3 regions of the Pseudactinotalea sp. HY160 genome follow, and region 3 is predicted to be linked to each of the others. Evidence: predicted binding sites of a transcription regulator. Region 3 holds the regulator's gene; each other region holds the start of a gene.

Region 1 (5,836 bases), on a different contig from region 3:
GCCGATACGCCATCAAGGGGCTCGTGCGGGAGGCGATGATCAACCACATGCCCGACCAGTACGCCGACCTGCAGCGGGCGCAGGCCGATCCGCGCCGGGCCGATGTCCACATCGGCACCGACGGCACCGGCCGCATCGACGCGATCGTGTCCACCTTCGCGGCCCTCGATCTGGAACAGAGCCTGGCCTTCGGAGCCGCGCAACTCAAGGCCGCCGGATCCGGTGAGGTCCTCGATACCCGACGCTCCCTCACGTTCGAGGGCATCATCGCCGCCACCCACCACCCCGCACCGGCCCGGCAAGACGGCTTCGACCTCACCAACGGACAATCAGGCCAGCAGGCCCAGCAGGCCCAGCAGGCCCAGCAGGCCCAGCACGCCCAGCAGACCCAGCAGGCGCAGCAAGCCCGGCAGGCACAGGCGCCGGGGGCGGGGGCCCCGGACTGCACGAACAGCACGAACAGCACGGGCGGCACAGTCGGCATCGGCGGTGCTGTGGGTATGGCTGCGGCCGCTGCAGTCGATCTGACTCCCGATGAAGCCGCAGGCCAGTTCGACGGCCCGTCCGTGAGTACAGCCGCGGGCCCCGCCGGGAGTACAGCCGTGGGCCCCGCCGCCGGAGCGGCGGTGGGCGAAGCGGCGGTGGCCGGAGCTGCGGCGGACCCGACCGACGAGGCCCCTGCGACGGCTGCGGGCGGTGGTGTGTCGTGCGGGCCCGCGTGGTCGGGTCGGGGTGTGCCGCGGGCGAAGGTCGTCATGTACCTGCACATGAACGCCTCCGCGTTCTGGCCCGACGGCAGGCCACCCGACCAACCCGATCCTCATTCTGGAAGCCGACCACCCGATCGTCATCCCGACGGCCCATCCCCTGATCATCCCGATCGTCATCACGGTGGCCTATCCGCCGGTGGATCGTGCTCTGATCCGCCGCGCACGGCCGATCCCGAACACGTAGCCGGCGCGGCCTGTCCCGATCGCCGGCCCGGCGGCCTATCCCCTGATCATCCCGATCACCATCACGGCGGCCTGCCCGCCGGCGGCGCGTCTGTCGATGGCTCCTGCGCGGGCGCGGCAGGAACGGCCTGTCCCGAGCACGCCACCGGTCCGGCCTATGTCGCGGGGCGGTTGGCCCGTGAACCCGTGCGCATTGAGGGGCCGGGGATCCCGCCCGGGCTCGTGATCACCGCCGCCGAGGTCGCGGCCATGTTCACCGCGCCCCACGACGCGGCCATGCCCGACAGCGCGCCCGTTGACGGACCACGGGGCTCTGATAGGCCGCGCGGGTCCGGTGGGCCGTGGGGGTCCGGTGGGCCGCGCGGGTCTGGTGGGTCGTGGGGGCCGCAGATATTCGTGCGTCCGGTCATCGACCTCGAAACCGAACACGAAGTCGCCGGCTATGCCGCCGGAGACGTGATCAAGGACCATCTCCACCTGCGCGATCGAACCTGCGTGTTCCCCAAGTGCGCCCGCCCGGCGCGGGCCTGCGATGCCGACCACATCGACCCCTGGAAGACCGATGCCCAGGGCGACCCGGCCGGCGGGCCCACCTGCACCTGCAACCTCGCGAGCCTGTGTCGCCGGCACCATCGCTGGAAGACGCATAATCATCCCGGGCAGCCGCAGGGACGCGGCTCCTGGTCGTACGTCATGCTCGGACCCGGAACCTACTACTGGGCCGGTCCCATGGGCCTACGGTTCCTGCGCACCCCGACCGGCACGACCGAGGTCACCGACCAGGCCTGGCACCGCCGTGACCTCCGTGCGCTCCAGGGCCTCCAGGGGCCCGGCGCATCCCAGGGCCTCGAGGTGCTCCCGGACCTCCAGGGGCTCGGCGCCGTTTCCGGCCGCGAGCCGGACTTGGATCGCCCGGCTCGCCCGGCTCGCCCGGCTCGCCCGGATCATCGGACTCTTCCGGGCCACGAGACTCTCCCGGGACTCGAGGAGGTCCCGGGACTCGAGGCCGACACGGCGCTCGGCGCACGCCAGAACCCCGCCGCTCACACGGATCTCGAAGCTCACCGGGGTCACCCGAACACTGCGGCAGGACCGGACTCGCGGGCTCGCCGTGACGATCTCGACGAGGCCTTCATGGACGCCCTCGACTACGAATACGGCAATGCCGACAGTGACGTCGAGCCGACTGAGGCCGACCTCGAGGCCATCCTCGCCGATCGGCCCCCGTCGCCGCCCTCCGGACTGTGACCCTGCGCCGACCCAGCCTGGCGTGAACCGCCTCCGCGGTGGGGCCGCAGCCACGAGAGAGAGTGGGCCGTTCGGTCGTCGAAAGCGGCGCTGAAGGGCGCCTCACGGTGTCTCGGGCCTCACGCTGCTTCGACGGCGCCGCGGCCGGAGTGGCTACTCGGCGAAGACCCCGATGACCGGGTTCCACTCCCGCACCGTGCGCTCGGCGATCACGCCGGCCGCACGGAACGGATCGGCCTCGAGGAGGTCGAGCACCGCCTGGCGGGAGTCGGCGCGCAGAAGGATGAGCGCTCCCGCCTCTCCGTCGAGCCACGGCCCCGAGGCCACGAGCTCACCGGTGGCCGCGAGGGCGGCGAGGAACGCGCGGTGGTCGGGGCGCACCCGGTCGGCCGTCTCGGCGGTGACCGGGTCATAGGTGTACGTGACTACGAACATGAGCTGCGTCGTCCATTCGAAAGCGTTGCGTGGAGGGCGGGGCGGACCGCCCCACCGATGACGATCCGGATGCTACTCCCGTCCTCGCGACCCGGGGCGCGGCCGGTGCGGTGACCGCCGCAAGCAGGCACACGAGGTTCGAACGGCTGTACGAGCCGCGTTCGGGCGTCTACCATGGACGCCGTGAGTGACTCCCTCGTGGTTCGCGGCGCGCGTGAACACAACCTCCAGAACGTCAGCATCGAGCTTCCCCGGGACCGGCTCATCGTCTTCACGGGCCTGTCCGGTTCGGGTAAGTCGTCGCTGGCGTTCGACACGATCTTCGCGGAGGGGCAACGCCGCTACGTCGAATCTCTCAGCGCGTACGCGCGCCAGTTCCTCGGGCAGATGGACAAGCCGGACGTCGACTTCATCGAGGGGCTCTCGCCCGCGGTGTCGATCGACCAGAAGTCGACGAACCGGAACCCCCGCTCGACGGTGGGCACGATCACCGAGGTGTACGACTACCTGCGGTTGCTCTACTCCCGCGCCGGCACGCAGCACTGCCCGGTGTGCGGGGAACGGGTCACCGCGCAGACGCCGCAGCAGATCGTGGACCAGCTGCGCGAATTGCCCGAGGGCACGAGGTTCCAGGTGCTCGCGCCGATGGTGCGGGGCCGCAAGGGCGAGTACGCCGACCTGTTCCGTGACCTGCAGACCCGCGGCTACTCCCGCGCGCAGGTGGACGGTGAGACGATCTCCCTCGCCGAGCCGCCGGTACTCGAGAAGAACATCAAGCACACGATCAGCGTGGTGGTCGACCGGCTCGTCGTGCGGGAGAACATCCGGCGCCGGCTCACGGACTCGGTGGAGACCGCGCTCGGCATCGCCGAGGGCCTCGTGATCATCGACCTGGTCGACCTCGACCCCGGCGACGAGGGCCGGCAACGGCGCTTCTCCGAGAAGCGGGCGTGCCCGAACGAGCACCCGCTCGCGCTCGACGAGATCGAGCCGCGCACGTTCTCCTTCAACGCCCCCTACGGCGCCTGCCCCGAGTGCACGGGCATCGGCACCAGGCTCGAGGTCGACCCGGAGCTCGTGGTTCCGGACGAGGACCTGAGCCTCGCGGAGGGCGCGGTCGCGCCGTGGGCGTCCACGAATAGTCAATACTTCGAGCGGGTACTCACGGCCCTCGCCGACGACCTGGGCTTCTCCATGACCACCCCGTGGCGCGCCCTGCCGCAGCGCGCGAAGGACTCCGTGCTCTACGGCAAGGATCACAAGGTGCACGTGCGCTACAAGAACCGGTGGGGGCGCGAGCGTCAGTACTCCACCGGGTTCGAGGGCGCGATCGACTTCCTCCAGCGCCGCCACGGCGAGACCGAATCCGAGTGGTCGCGGGAGAAGTACGAGGGGTACATGCGCGAGGTGCCGTGCCCCGTGTGCCGGGGCACGCGGCTCAAGCCGGAGGTGCTTGCCGTGACCGTCGGCGGCAAGTCGATCGCCGAGCTCACGCACCTGCCGATCCGCTCGGCCAAGGTCTTCCTCGACGAGCTGACCCTGGGGGAGCGGGAGGCGGCGATCGCGGCCCAGGTGCTCAAGGAGATCCACGCCCGCCTCGGGTTCCTCCTCGACGTCGGCCTCGACTACCTCACCCTCGCCCGGGCGGCCGCCACGCTCTCCGGTGGCGAGGCGCAGCGGATCCGACTCGCCACCCAGATCGGGTCCGGGCTCGTGGGCGTGCTCTACGTGCTCGACGAGCCCTCGATCGGGCTGCACCAGCGCGACAACCGCCGCCTCATCGACACGCTGACGCGGCTGCGGGACCTCGGCAACACGCTCATCGTGGTCGAGCACGACGAGGACACGATCCGCACCGCCGACCACATCGTCGACATCGGGCCCGGTGCCGGTGAGCTCGGCGGACACATCGTGCACTCGGGCGACGTCGCCGGCCTGCTCGCGAACACCGAGTCGCTCACGGGCGCCTACCTCGCCGGCCGCCGGCGGATCGAGCTGCCCGACGCGCGTCGCCGGCCCGATCCCGACCGGTGGATCACGGTCGAGGGGGCGCGGGAGAACAACCTTCGCGGCATCACGGTGAAGTTCCCGATCGGCTGCTTCATCGGGGTGACCGGCGTGTCCGGCTCGGGCAAGTCGACCCTGGTGAACACGGTGCTCTACCAGGTGCTCGCGAACGAGCTGAACGGCGCCCGGCTCGTGCCCGGGCGGCACAAGCGGGTCACGGGGATCGACAACCTCGACAAGGTCGTGCACGTCGACCAGAGCCCGATCGGGCGCACCCCCCGCTCGAACCCGGCCACCTACACCGGGGTGTGGGACCACGTGCGCCGGCTCTTCGCCGAGACCGAGGAGGCGAAGGTGCGCGGCTACACGCCGGGCCGATTCTCCTTCAACGTCAAGGGCGGCCGGTGCGAGGCCTGCTCCGGCGACGGCACCCTGAAGATCGAGATGAACTTCCTGCCCGACGTGTACGTGCCGTGCGAGGTCTGCGACGGCGCGCGCTACAACCGGGAGACCCTCGAGGTGCACTTCAAGGGCAAGTCCGTGGCCGACGTGCTCCACATGCCGATCGCCGAGGCGGCCGAGTTCTTCGCGGCGGTGCCGGCGATCGCCCGCCACCTCACCACCCTCGTGGACGTCGGCCTCGGGTACGTGCGGCTCGGGCAGAGCGCCCCGACCCTCTCCGGCGGGGAGGCCCAGCGGGTCAAGCTCGCCTCCGAGCTGCAGAAGCGCTCGAGCGGGCGCACCGTGTACGTGCTCGACGAGCCCACCACGGGGCTCCACTTCGAGGACGTGCGCAAGCTCATGCACGTGCTCGAGGGGCTCGTCGACAAGGGCAACACCGTGATCGTGATCGAGCACAACCTCGACGTGATCAAGAGCGCCGACTGGCTCATCGACATGGGGCCCGAGGGCGGCGACGGCGGCGGCACGGTGGTCGCCCAGGGCACGCCCGAGCAGGTGGCCGCCGTGCCCGCGAGTCACACCGGCCGTTTCATCGCCGAGATTCTGGACGCCGGCTCCTCACCCGAGCTCAAGCCCGTCACCCCGGTCGCGGCCCTCGCCCGCCCGAAGGCGCGCTCCGCGCGCAAGTCCGCGGCGGCCGTGAAGGCGAAGGCGGCGAAGGTCAAGGCCGCCACCGCCTGACGGCGGACCTTCCGGCCTGACTTCGCCTACCGAATGGTGCTTCTGGCACC
Region 2 (5,836 bases), on a different contig from region 3:
TCACGATGGTTCCCTGCATGCCGCCGCTCAGCTGCACCTTGTCCCCCGGACGCAGCGAGGCGAGCTGGTCGGCGTTCTTCTTCTGCCGACGACGATTGGAGAACATCATGAAGCCGATGAAGGCCACCGCGATGAGCAGCAGCGGCAACATGCCGGCACCCGCTCCGGTCGCCGCGCCGTTCTGGGCGCTGGGAAGGGCGGTGGCAAGAATATGAAGACCCATGGGGCTTGGTCACTCCATCATGATGTGAACACGGACTGGCTGAGTCTACGTCACTTTGCTGAGGAGGATCGCCAGCGGTTCGGGGACGGAACCCGGCCTCGACCGGGGGCGCGTCAACCGAAGAGCGTGCCCTCCCGGGCCGGCGGCACGAGGCCGATGTGCACGAAGCCGGCGTCGGTGGCCACGCGGCCACGGGCGGTGCGCGCGATCAGCCCCTCACGAACGAGGAACGGCTCCGCGACGGTCTCGACCGTCTCGGGCTCCTCGCCCACGGCGACCGCCAGCGTGCTCAAGCCGACCGGCCCGCCGCCGAAGCGTCGACACAGGGAGTGCAGCACGGACCGGTCGAGCCGGTCGAGCCCGCGGGCGTCCACCTCGAACACGGTGAGCGCCGCCTGGGCGGCGGCGAGGTCGAGCACGCCCGTGCCGCGCACCTGGGCCCAGTCCTGCACGCGCCGCAGCAGCCGGTTCGCGATCCGCGGCGTTCCCCGCGACCTCGTGGCGATCTCCGCGGCCGCGCGCTCGTCGAGCTCGGCGCCGAGCAGCCGCGCGGATCGGGTGAGCACGGTGCGCAGGTCGTCGGCGGAGTAGAAGTCCAGGTGGCCGGTGAAGCCGAACCGGTCGCGCAGCGGCGCGGGCAGCAGGCCGGAGCGGGTCGTGGCTCCGACGACCGTGAACGGGGGCAGCGTGAGCGGGATGGAGGTCGCCCCAGGGCCCTTCCCGACGACCACGTCGACCCGGAAGTCCTCCATCGCGAGGTAGAGCATCTCCTCCGCCGGTCGGGCCAGGCGATGGATCTCGTCGATGAAGAGGATGTCGCCCTCCTGGACCCCGGAGAGGATCGCGGCCAGGTCACCGGCGTGGGTGATCGCCGGGCCGGACGTGAGTCGCAGGGAGCCCCCGACCTCGCCGGCGATGATCATGGCCAGCGTCGTCTTCCCGAGCCCGGGCGGACCGGCGAGGAGGACGTGATCGGGAGTGCGCCCGCGCGCCCGCGCGGCCTCGAGCACGAGGCTCAGCTGGTCGCCCACGACCGGCTGTCCGACGAACTCGGAGAGCCGCTTGGGGCGCAGCGCCGACTCCGCCGCACGCTCGACCTCGTCGGCCTCGGCCGCGAGCAGGTGGGCCTCATCCACGGGTGCCTCCCAGGGCCTGGAGCGCCGCCCGGAGCACGCCCGCGGTGTCGGCCGGGTCGAGGCCGTCCGCGGTGACCGCGGCGATGGCCTTCTCGGCGGCCTTCGGGTTCCAGCCGAGGCCCTCAAGCGCGGCGAGCACGTCCGCGCTCACCGCGGCCGCGGCGCCGGCGGCCGGGCCGGGCCCGCCCGTGTCGCCGGCGGGCGCTCCGAGCTTGCCCTGCAGCTCGAGCACGAGCCGCTTGGCGGACTTCTCCCCCACGCCCGGGACCCGCCGCAGCGCGGCGGTGTCCTCGCGGTCGATCGCGCCGCGGACCTCGTCCGGGGTGTGGACGGCGAGCATCGCCAGGGCGAGCCGGGGGCCGACCCCGGAGACGGTCTGGAGGGTCTCGAACATGTCCCGCTCCTCGACGGCCACGAAGCCGTAGAGGGTGAGCGCCTCCTCGCGCACCACGAGGGAGGTCGCGAGCACCGCCTCCCGACCGTGCCGCAGCTGCGCGAGGGTGTGGGGCGTGGTGTAGACCCGGTAGCCGAGACCGGAGACGTCGACATCGACCGAGTCGAGGCCGATCCGCAGGACATCGCCGCGCACGGACGCGATCATCGAGGCACCTCATTCATCCGAACGTTTGTACGACACCGTACCGCGGTCGCGGGCGCCCGCGTCAAGCGACGCGCCCGGCCACCGGTTCCGGACGGACGGCGATCGTGCTCGCTCATGTGTTCGGCGCGCGCCGGGAGGCCCGCTCGGCGGCCGCCCGCGCACGGGCCCACCGGTGTTGGGCGGGGGTCATCGTCGAGGCGGCGGCCACGGCGGGTGCGGTGTGTCCGCCCCGGTCGAGGGCCGCGGCCCGGCCTCGCCACGCGTGGGTGATCGCGAGGGCGAGCGCGTCGGCCGCGTCGGCGGGCCGCGGCGGCTCCTCGAGCTCGAGGATCCGCCGGACCATCTCCTGCACCTGCGCCTTGCCCGCGCCGCCGTAGCCGCTCACCGTCGCCTTGACCTCGGTGGGAGTGTGCAGGGCGACGGCGCAGCCCGCGCGGGCGGCGGCGACCATCGCCAGGCCGGCGACCTGGGTCGTCGCCGAGACGGTACTGACGTTGTTGCCCACATAGACCCGCTCGATCGCGACGGCTTCGGGTTCCAGTCGGGCGATCCAGGCCGTCAGTTCATCGGCGATGGCGAGGAGGCGTTCCTCGAGCGGCATCTCGGGGGTGGTCCGGGCGACCCCGACGTCGACGAGCCGCACCCGCCGCTCGCGCACCTCGACGGCGCCGAGGCCGCAGCGCGTCAGGCCCGGGTCGACGCCGAGGATCCGCATTCGACCAGCCTGCCACGGCCGCCCGCCCGGGGGCCGGAGCGAGGCCGCCGAGTCGCGCTCGCTCCGGGCGTGCTCGCTCCGGGCGCGATCACTCCGCCTCGAGTTCGGCCATGACCTCGTCGGAGGCGTCGAAGTTGGCATAGACGTTCTGCACGTCGTCCGATTCCTCGAGGGTGTCGATGAGGCGGAGCACCTTCCGGGCGCCGTCGGCATCGACCTCGACCTCCATCGAGGGGTGGAAGACGACGTCGGCGGAGTCGTATTCGATCCCCGCGTCCTGGAGCGCGACCCGTGCCTGGACGACGTCGGTCGCCTCGGTGAGGACCTCGATGAACTCGCCGTGATCGGTCACCTCCTCGCCACCCGCCTCGAGCACCGCCTCGAGCACCGCCTCCTCGGACGTGCCGTCGCTCGGAACGACGATGAGGCCCTTGCGGTGGAAGAGGTAGGAGACGGAGCCGGGGTCGGCGAGGTTTCCGCCGTTGCGGGTGAACGCCACGCGCACGTCGGACGCCGCCCGGTTGCGGTTGTCGGTCAGGCATTCGACGAGCACCGCCACGCCGCCGGGCGCATAGCCCTCGTACATGATCGTGTCGTAGTCGGACCCCCCGGCCTCCGCACCCGAGCCGCGCTTGACGGCCCGGTCGATGTTGTCGTTCGGGACCGAGGACTTCTTCGCCTTCTGGATGGCGTCATACAAGGTGGGGTTCCCGGCCGGGTCACCGCCGCCCGTGCGCGCCGCCACCTCGATGTTCTTGATCATCTTCGCGAACAGCTTGCCGCGCTTCGCGTCGATGGCCGCCTTCTTGTGCTTGGTCGTGGCCCACTTGGAGTGACCTGCCATGCCGTATCTCCTTCGCTGTCGTGGTCCGGCCGCGCGCCCGAACCGATCGATGGGCCGACTCGCGGTGACCCGCGGAGCCCCACAGATCCGGTCGGGTACCCGCCTCGAGGGGCGCGGGGGCCGGGCTGACGTCCGCCGTCGATCCTACCCGTTCGACGGCCCGTGACGCCGCTCGCCGCCCGGAGGGGCCGGGCGCTGGTCGTCGTTGTCGTCGGCCAGGTGGATGAGCGTGCCGTCCCAGCCGCGCGCCAACCGGGCCGCGAGCGTGGGCAGGCCGTGCGGGAACACCTCGGCGGCGGTGGCGGAGAGCTCCCCGAGCGGCCACCACCGCAGTTCGTCCATGAAGTCGCGCTCGATCGCGGTCCAGCCCGCCCGGCTCAGCGTCGTCTCGCCGTCGGCGCGGGCGAGGAAGAAGTCCTCGTCCTGCCGCACGGTCTCGGCGAAGAAGTCGAATCGCGCCCGGCGGCGCAGCACCGGTCCGACCAGTCCGGCCGGGTCCAACCGCATCCCGGTCTCCTCGTCGACCTCGCGCACGGCCGCCTCCCGCGGGGACTCGCCGGGGTCGATCCCGCCGCCGATCGTGAACCACCAGCTGCGCCCGGGGTCGTCCGCGTCGTGACCGCGAGCCAGCAGCAGCCGGTCCTCGTCGTCGAAGAGCAGCACGCGGGCGGCGCTGCGGTACAGCACCCCGTCCGCGCACCGGACCCAGTCCGGACCGAGCGAGCTCACCGGACGCGCTCGCCCGTGTGGCCACGCCGGCCGCGCGCGGCGGCGAGCCTGGAACCTGCGTGCATAGCGGCCAGGATAGCGGGCGCGCCGTCATCGCCGGGCGGATCGCGCTCGAGGTCGGCCACGCCGCGGGTGACCACGTGCCCGCGCTGTCCTCTCAGCCTGCCGCTACCGGATCGCCCCGCATCATCTCGGTGGCGTCTGTGACACGTGGGTCCAGTCCTGGATCACCGAACAACAGGACCGCGACCGACGTGTCGAGAACGATCACGATCGGTTGCGTTCGGCGTCCCGGGCAGCCAGCACGTCCTCGGTCGTCAGGCTCGACCGGCCGCGCCGGGCGACGACGTCATCGATCAGTGCACGGTTCCCCGCGAACGACGCCTCCCACACAACGATCTCTCGGAGGTACATGGTCAACGACTGCCCACGCTCGCGCGCACGCTCGGCGAGGACGATGCGGATCTCGTCCGGAACGTCACGAATCTGCAGGTGCGTCATGCATGAACGCTACATGCGTTCTACCAACAGGAGAAGGGGATCATGCAGTCGAACGCGCCCGGCCGCGCCGGGCGACGACGTCGTCGATCGGTGCGCGCCTCCCGGATCAACGCGCCGATTCGCCCCCTACCAGCCGCGTTCGGCCATGCGATGCGGCACCGGCACGTCGTCGACGTTGATGCCGACCATGGCCTCGCCGAGGCCGCGGGAGACCCGCGCGATGACGTCCGGGTCGTCGAAGTGTGCGGTGGCCTCGACCACGGCCGCGGCCCGCTGGGCCGGGTTGCCGGACTTGAAGATCCCAGATCCCACGAACACGCCCTGCGCGCCGAGCTGCATCATCATGGCGGCGTCGGCCGGCGTGGCGATCCCGCCGGCGGTGAGCAGCGGTACCGGGAGCTCGCCGGTGGCGGCGACCGACCGCACCAGGTCGTACGGCGCGGCGAGGTCCTTGGCGGCGACGTACAGCTCGTCCTCCGGAAGGTTCGCCAGGCGCCGCAGCTCCTGGCGGATCTGGCGCATGTGGGTCGTGGCGTTGGAGACGTCCCCGGTGCCCGCCTCGCCCTTCGAGCGGATCATCGCGGCCCCCTCGTTGATCCGCCGCAGCGCCTCACCCAGGTTCGTCGCGCCGCACACGAAGCCCGTCCGATACGCCCACTTGTCGATGTGGTGGGCGTAGTCGGCGGGCGTGAGCACCTCGGACTCGTCGATGAAGTCGACGCCGAGGCTCTCGAGCACCTGGGCTTCGACGAAGTGCCCGATGCGGACCTTCGCCATGACGGGGATCGAGACGGCCTCGACGATCGAGCCGATCATGTCCGGGTCGCTCATGCGGGAGACGCCGCCCCGGGCGCGGATGTCCGCGGGCACGCGCTCGAGCGCCATGACGGCGATGGCGCCCGCGTCGGCGGCGATCCGCGCCTGTTCGGCGGTGACGACGTCCATGATGACGCCGCCCTTGAGGTGGTCGGCGAGGCCGCTCTTGACGCGCGGGGTTGCGGCGGGCTGGGTGCTCACGATGCTCCTCGGAGGGATCGGGACGGGCGTGATGCTCAGGATGTGTCCGAGCCTACCGCCGTCGCCGCGC
Region 3 (5,836 bases):
CGCGAATGCAGCGACATCGTGCATCGTGGGCCGCGACGTGCCCCGTCGACGTGAGTGGGAGGGCCCGGCAGTCGTCATGGCGGACGATCCTTTCTGGTGTGCTCCGACCGGAGCCAGGTGGCGAGATGGCCGGAATCAAGCGATTGACATCGTTAACAGGACATCCTAACGCGCTTGGGCCCCGGCGGGGACGATCCGTGGACGCGCGTTCGCGCCGACTGCGAACCTGGGAGGATGGGCGGGTGAGTGGCGCAGACGTGGACGAGGTGCTCGACTCCGTCGTCTCGGCGATGGCCGGATCCCGGCGGGAGGGCCAGCACGAGATGGCCCGGGCGGTCTCGGCCGCCGTCGCCGGGGGCGGCCGGCTGCTCGTACAGGCGGGCACCGGCACCGGGAAGTCCATCGCCTACCTGCTGCCGACGCTGCTGCACACGATCCGGACCGGGGAGCGGGCCGTCGTGTCCACGGCGACCCTGGCGCTCCAACGGCAGATCGTCGGGGTCGACCTCCCGCGGCTCGAGCCGGTCGTCACCGCCGCGGCCGGCCGCGCACCCGAGGTGGCGCTCCTCAAGGGATGGCACAACTACCTGTGCAAGCACAAGCTCGCCGGCGGCTACCCCGATGAGGAGGAGGCGCTGTTCTCGAGCGAGGGCCTGCGGGCGGAGGACCATGCGCCGCCCGCCGGGGAGTCGGACCCGGGCGAGGGCGGCCGGGAGCGGAGCGGCCTCGCCGCCCAGGTGCTCCGGCTGCGCGACTGGGCCGCCACGAGCGAGACCGGGGATCGCGACGACCTGCCCGCGGGCGTGAGCGACCGGGCCTGGCGGCAGGTCTCGATCAGCGCGCTCGAGTGCCTCGGTCAGAAGTGCCCACTCCTGGACGAGTGCTTCCCCGAGGCGGCGCGCAGGCGATCGCGGGAGGCCGACGTCGTGATCACGAACCACGCCATGCTCGGGGTCGCGGCCTCGGGCTCCCCGCGCGCCCTGCCGGAGCACGATGTGCTCATCATCGACGAGGCGCACGAACTGCCGTCCCGGGTCACCTCCCAGGCGACGGTCGAGCTCTCCGGAGCGGCGGTCGAGCGGGTCGCCCGGCTCGCGCGCCGGCACGCGGGCCTGGCGACGACCGCCCTCGACGAGGGGGCCGCGGCCCTGCGGGAGGCGCTGGCCCACGCGCAGCCGGGCCGATGGCCCCGCGGGCTGCCGATCGAGGTGAACGCGGCGGCCCGCGCGATCGACGCCGGCACCCGCGAGGTGCTCACCGCGTTGCGGGAGAGTCGCGGCGCGGGGAAGGGCGACCAGGGTGGCACGCTCATGGCCCGCTCCGCCCTCGTCGAACTCGCCGAGGTGACCGACCGACTCCTGTCGGACTCGATCGCCGAGAACCGTGATGTGGTCTGGTGCGAGGCGCCCCGACAGGCCGGCGAGGCTCCCCGGATCATGGTCGCCCCGCTCGAGGTCGCGGGGCGGATCGCGGGGGAGCTGCTCGGGGAGAAGGCGGTCGTGTGCACCTCCGCCACCCTCACCCTCGGCGGGCGGTTCGAGCCGGTGGCCGCCATGATCGGCCTCGCCGGCGACTACGAGGGAATCGAGGTCGCCTCGCCGTTCGACTACCGCGCCCAGGGCATCGTCTACGTGGCCAAGCACCTGCCGCCACCGGGGCGAGAGGGCCCGAGCGACCAGCTCCTCGACGAGGTGGCCGAGCTGATCACGGCGGCCGGCGGGCGCACGCTCGGCCTGTTCTCCTCGCGCCGGGCCGCCGAGGCCGTGGCCGAGGTCATGCGCGAACGGCTCGAGGTGCCGATCCTCGTCCAGGGCGAGGACTCCATCGGCTCGCTCGTGCGTCGATTCATCGAGGACGACGCCAGTTGCCTCTTCGGCACGCTCACCCTGTGGCAGGGGGTCGACGTGCCGGGGGACACGTGCCGACTCGTGCTCATGGACCGCATCCCATTCCCGCGGCCGGACGACCCGGTCATGTCGGCGCGTTCCGACGCCGTCAAGGCCCGCGGCGGCAACGGCTTCATGCAGGTGGCGGCCGCGCACGCAGCCCTCCTGCTCGCCCAGGGGGCCGGTCGGCTCATCCGGGGGGTGGGTGACCGCGGCGTCGTGGCGGTCCTGGACCCGCGGCTCGCGACCGCCCGCTACGGCAGCTTCCTCGCGGCGTCCCTGCCTCCGCTGTGGCCCACGACCGACCCTGCGCTCGTGCGGGCCGCCCTCACCCGGCTGCGCGAGGGCTCCTGAGGCTCGTCCCCGCGCCCCAGCAGGAGCGGGGGAGCCGGCGCGAAGGAACGGGCGGCTAGAGTGCGCGCAGAACCGCGACGACGCGCCCGAGGATGACCGCGTGGGTGCCGTCGATGGGGGAGTAGTTCGGGTTCGCCGGGTGGAGCCAGCGGCCGTCGTCCGCGTGCCGCAGCGTCTTGACCGTGGCCTCGCCGTCGATCATGGCGGCGACGATCTCGCCGTTCTCGGCCACGGACTGTGACCGGACCACGACCCAGTCGTCCTCGCAGATGGCGGCCTCGATCATCGAGTCGCCCACCACCTTGAGAAGGAACAGTTCGCCGTCGCCGACGAGCTGCTTCGGCAGGGGGAAGACGTCGTCGATGGCCTGCTCGGCCAGGATCGGCCCGCCCGCCGCGATTCGGCCCACGACCGGCACGAAGGAGGGCTCGACCGTCACGGCGCCCTCGTTCGTGGCGAAGGTCGGCGCGCCCTCCGTCGAGGGGGCGTCTGCCGCGTCCGTGCCGACGGAACCGTCGGGATCGATGAGCTCGATCGCCCGGGTCGCGATCGGGTCGCGTCGGAGGAGACCCTTCTCCTCGAGCACCTGGAGCTGATACTTGACGGACGACGGGCTGGCGAGTCCCACGGCCTCGCCGATCTCGCGCATCGTGGGCGGGTAGCCGCGTTCGCTCAGGGAGTCGCGGATGCACGCCATGATCCGCGCCTGCCGTTCGGTCAGATCGGCGGCGGGGCGCCCGGTCTCGGCGGTGGGGCTCATGGACTCTCCTTCGTTCCGTTCCGGCCGGGGGCCCGGGACCGGGGCGTGGCCACGCCGCGAACCTCCCGGCGCCGGAGATCCGAACGGGTCGATCGGATGTCGGTGGTCGGTGCTCAGCTTGGTCGTGATGTTGATCAGCCTACGGCCGCAGACACCGGTTCGCCCAACATATGTTCGAACCGCGTGTCGACATCGGCCGGGCTTCCTGTTATCTTCGTACAAGCGTACGACGAACGGACGTTCGAGAGGAACGACGATGAGTGTTCTAGCTTCAACGAAGCCCCACCGTGCCGGCCGCCCACTCCCCGCCGCAGTCCCGCAGCGGGGACCCCGCCCGACCGACCCCGCGCGCCGCTCCCGCCGGGCCCACATGGTGCTCCTGCCCGAATGGAGCGAATCGCCGGAGCGGGCCGAGGACCGTGCTCCCGGCCGCGGGAGCGGAGCGGGCGATGTCGCCGCCCGGCTCCCGATCCGGTCGCTCCCGCATCGTTCCACCACCGTCCCCGCGACCGCACCCGTGACCACCCCGCTCCCGACCCGGGCGCCCGTCGAGCCTCGACGTGAGGCCGCCCCGGCCGTTCGGACCGGGCTCCACCAGCACGTGGGAGAGGCGCTCTCGCTCGTGGTCTCCCGGCCCGTCGGCCGCATCGTCAACCGGCCGGTCGGCCGGATCGAGCCGACGCCGACGCTTACGCGGGCTCCGGCGCGGGTGCCCTCGTCTGCGCCGCGGTCGCTGTCACATGCGGCAGCCACGCACTCGGTAGCCACGCACTCGGTAGCCACGCACTCCGTCGCGGCGAGCCCCGCGCGCCGGCGGAGCTTCTCCCAGCTGACCGTCCGCGGCCAGCGGGTCCTGGTCGGCGCCGGGTTCGCCCTGGCGGTCGGACTCGGATCGCTCGTGGGTGGCCTCGTGCAGTCCGGCGGAGACGTGCCCGCGGCGACCGACGTCGTCACGGTCGAGTCCGGCGAGAGTCTCTGGCAGATCGCCGGCGCCGTGGCCGAGCCGGGCGCGGACCTGCGGCCGCTCATGGAGGAGATCCGCGCGCTCAACTCCCTCGACGGTTCCGCCCTCACCGGCGGCCAGAGCCTCCTCGTCCCCGTGGCGGCGGGCTGAGCATGCCACCGCGGCCACGTGCACCGGCGGGGCGGAGCCCGACGTGCACCGGGGGCGGAGCCCGACGTGCACCGGCGGGGCGGAACTCCACTTGCACCGGCGGGGTGGAACCCGTAGCGTTTCCCGGAGTTACAGATATGTGATTCGAAGGGATGGTGCACGGGTGCATTGCCCATTCTGTCGACACCCCGACTCGCGAGTCGTCGATTCGCGAACCGCCGAGGACGGCTCCTCGATTCGGCGCAGGCGTCAATGCCCCAACTGCGGTCGGCGTTTCACCACGCTCGAGACGACGAGCCTGTCGGTGATGAAGCGCTCCGGCGCGGTCGAGCCGTTCAGTCGTGACAAGGTCATCGCCGGCGTGCGGAAGGCCTGCCAGGGCCGCCCGGTGAGCGAGGATCAGTTCGCGCTGCTCGCCCAGCAGGTGGAGGAGGCGGTGCGCAGCACGGGGGCCGCGGAGATCGACGCGCACGAGGTCGGCCTGACGATCCTCGGCCCGCTCCGGGATCTCGACGAGGTGGCCTACCTGCGCTTCGCCAGCGTCTACCAGGGCTTCAGCTCCCTCACGGACTTCGAGGACGCGATCTCCACGCTGCGACGAGAACGAGACGAGCCCGCGCCCGAGACCCCCTGATCGGCTCTCGCCGCAGCGCGGCGGTGACGCCCTCAGGCGTCGCTCGAGCGGGCCCAGATGTTGATGTCGCCGTCGCGCGCGAAGCGGTCGATGCGCTCGAGTTCGTCCGCCGTGAAGTCCAGGTTCGCCAGCGCACCGAGCGTGTCGCTCAGCTGCTCCACGCTCGAGGCGCCCACGAGGGCGGTGGTCACGCGCGGGTCGCGGAGCACCCAGGCGATCGCCATCTGCGCCAGGCTCTGGCCGCGCGCCTGAGCCACCTCGTGGAGTGAACGGATCGCCGTCAGATTCTGCTCGCTGAGATGCTCGGAGCGGAGCGAACCGTGCCGCGCGGCCCGAGAGCCCTCCGGGACTCCGTGCAGGTACTTTCCGGTGAGCAGTCCCTGTGCCAGCGGGGAGAACACGACCGAGCCCATGCCCGCCGACCCGAGCACGTCGAGGACGCTCTCGCCCGAGGTGTCGGGCTCCTCGATCCAGCGATTGAGCATCGAGTAGGACGGCTGGTGCACGAGCAGGTCGAGGCCGATGTCGGCACAGACGGCCAGGGCCTCGCGAGTGCGGGTCGCCGAGTACGAGGAGATCCCCGCGTACAGCGCCCGGCCCGAGTCGACCGCGGTCTTGAGGGCCCCCATCGTCTCCCGCAGCGGCGTGTTCGGATCGAATCGGTGACTGTAGAAGATGTCGACGTACGGCAGGCCGAGTCGGTCGAGGGAGGCGTCGAGCGAGGCGAGCAGGTACTTGCGGGAGCCCCATTGGCCGTAGGGCCCGGGCCACATGTCGTACCCGGCCTTCGTCGTGACGACGAGCTGGTCGCGCAGGCCGGCGAGGTCCGAGTGGAGCACTCGGGCGAAGTTGCGCTCGGCCGACCCCGGCGGCGGTCCGTAGTTGTTCGCCAGGTCGATCTGCGTGATCCCCTGGTCGATCGCGTGCAGGATGATGTCGCGCTGGCGCTGCAGCGGCGTGTTGTCGCCGAAGTTCTGCCACAGGCCCAGCGAGATCGCTGGGAGGTCCAAGCCGCTGCGTCCGGCGCGACGCATGGGCATCCGGTCATATCGATCAGCTGCGGGGGTGTACATGCCCCGACCCTATCG

The links. The regulator LexA, encoded in region 3, represses DNA repair genes until DNA is damaged. The targets are predictions, from matches to a motif close to TCGAACANNTGTTCGA.
Region 1: the regulator LexA is predicted to act here: its motif matches at 2,775-2,790, upstream of uvrA (excinuclease ABC subunit UvrA).
Region 2: the regulator LexA is predicted to act here: its motif matches at 1,978-1,993, upstream of ruvA (Holliday junction branch migration protein RuvA).

What each region holds. Positions count from the first base shown of each region.
Region 1 covers NZ_WHMT01000006.1:156,627-162,462, forward strand. Annotated here, with positions in the region: gene GCG21_RS08080 (HNH endonuclease signature motif containing protein) at 1-2,201, shown strand, start outside; gene GCG21_RS08085 (YciI family protein) at 2,355-2,636, opposite strand; gene uvrA (excinuclease ABC subunit UvrA) at 2,811-5,786, shown strand.
Region 2 covers NZ_WHMT01000003.1:151,663-157,498, forward strand. Annotated here, with positions in the region: gene yajC (preprotein translocase subunit YajC) at 1-223, opposite strand, end outside; gene ruvB (Holliday junction branch migration DNA helicase RuvB) at 337-1,359, opposite strand; gene ruvA (Holliday junction branch migration protein RuvA) at 1,352-1,960, opposite strand; gene ruvC (crossover junction endodeoxyribonuclease RuvC) at 2,073-2,675, opposite strand; gene GCG21_RS05010 (YebC/PmpR family DNA-binding transcriptional regulator) at 2,764-3,519, opposite strand; gene GCG21_RS05015 (NUDIX hydrolase) at 3,664-4,248, opposite strand; gene GCG21_RS05020 (hypothetical protein) at 4,516-4,749, opposite strand; gene pdxS (pyridoxal 5'-phosphate synthase lyase subunit PdxS) at 4,876-5,766, opposite strand.
Region 3 covers NZ_WHMT01000004.1:96,492-102,327, reverse strand. Annotated here, with positions in the region: gene GCG21_RS05920 (LacI family DNA-binding transcriptional regulator) at 1-24, opposite strand, end outside; gene GCG21_RS05915 (ATP-dependent DNA helicase) at 243-2,240, shown strand; gene lexA (transcriptional repressor LexA) at 2,296-3,000, opposite strand; gene GCG21_RS16175 (LysM peptidoglycan-binding domain-containing protein) at 3,518-4,114, shown strand; gene nrdR (transcriptional regulator NrdR) at 4,278-4,748, shown strand; gene mgrA (L-glyceraldehyde 3-phosphate reductase) at 4,781-5,821, opposite strand.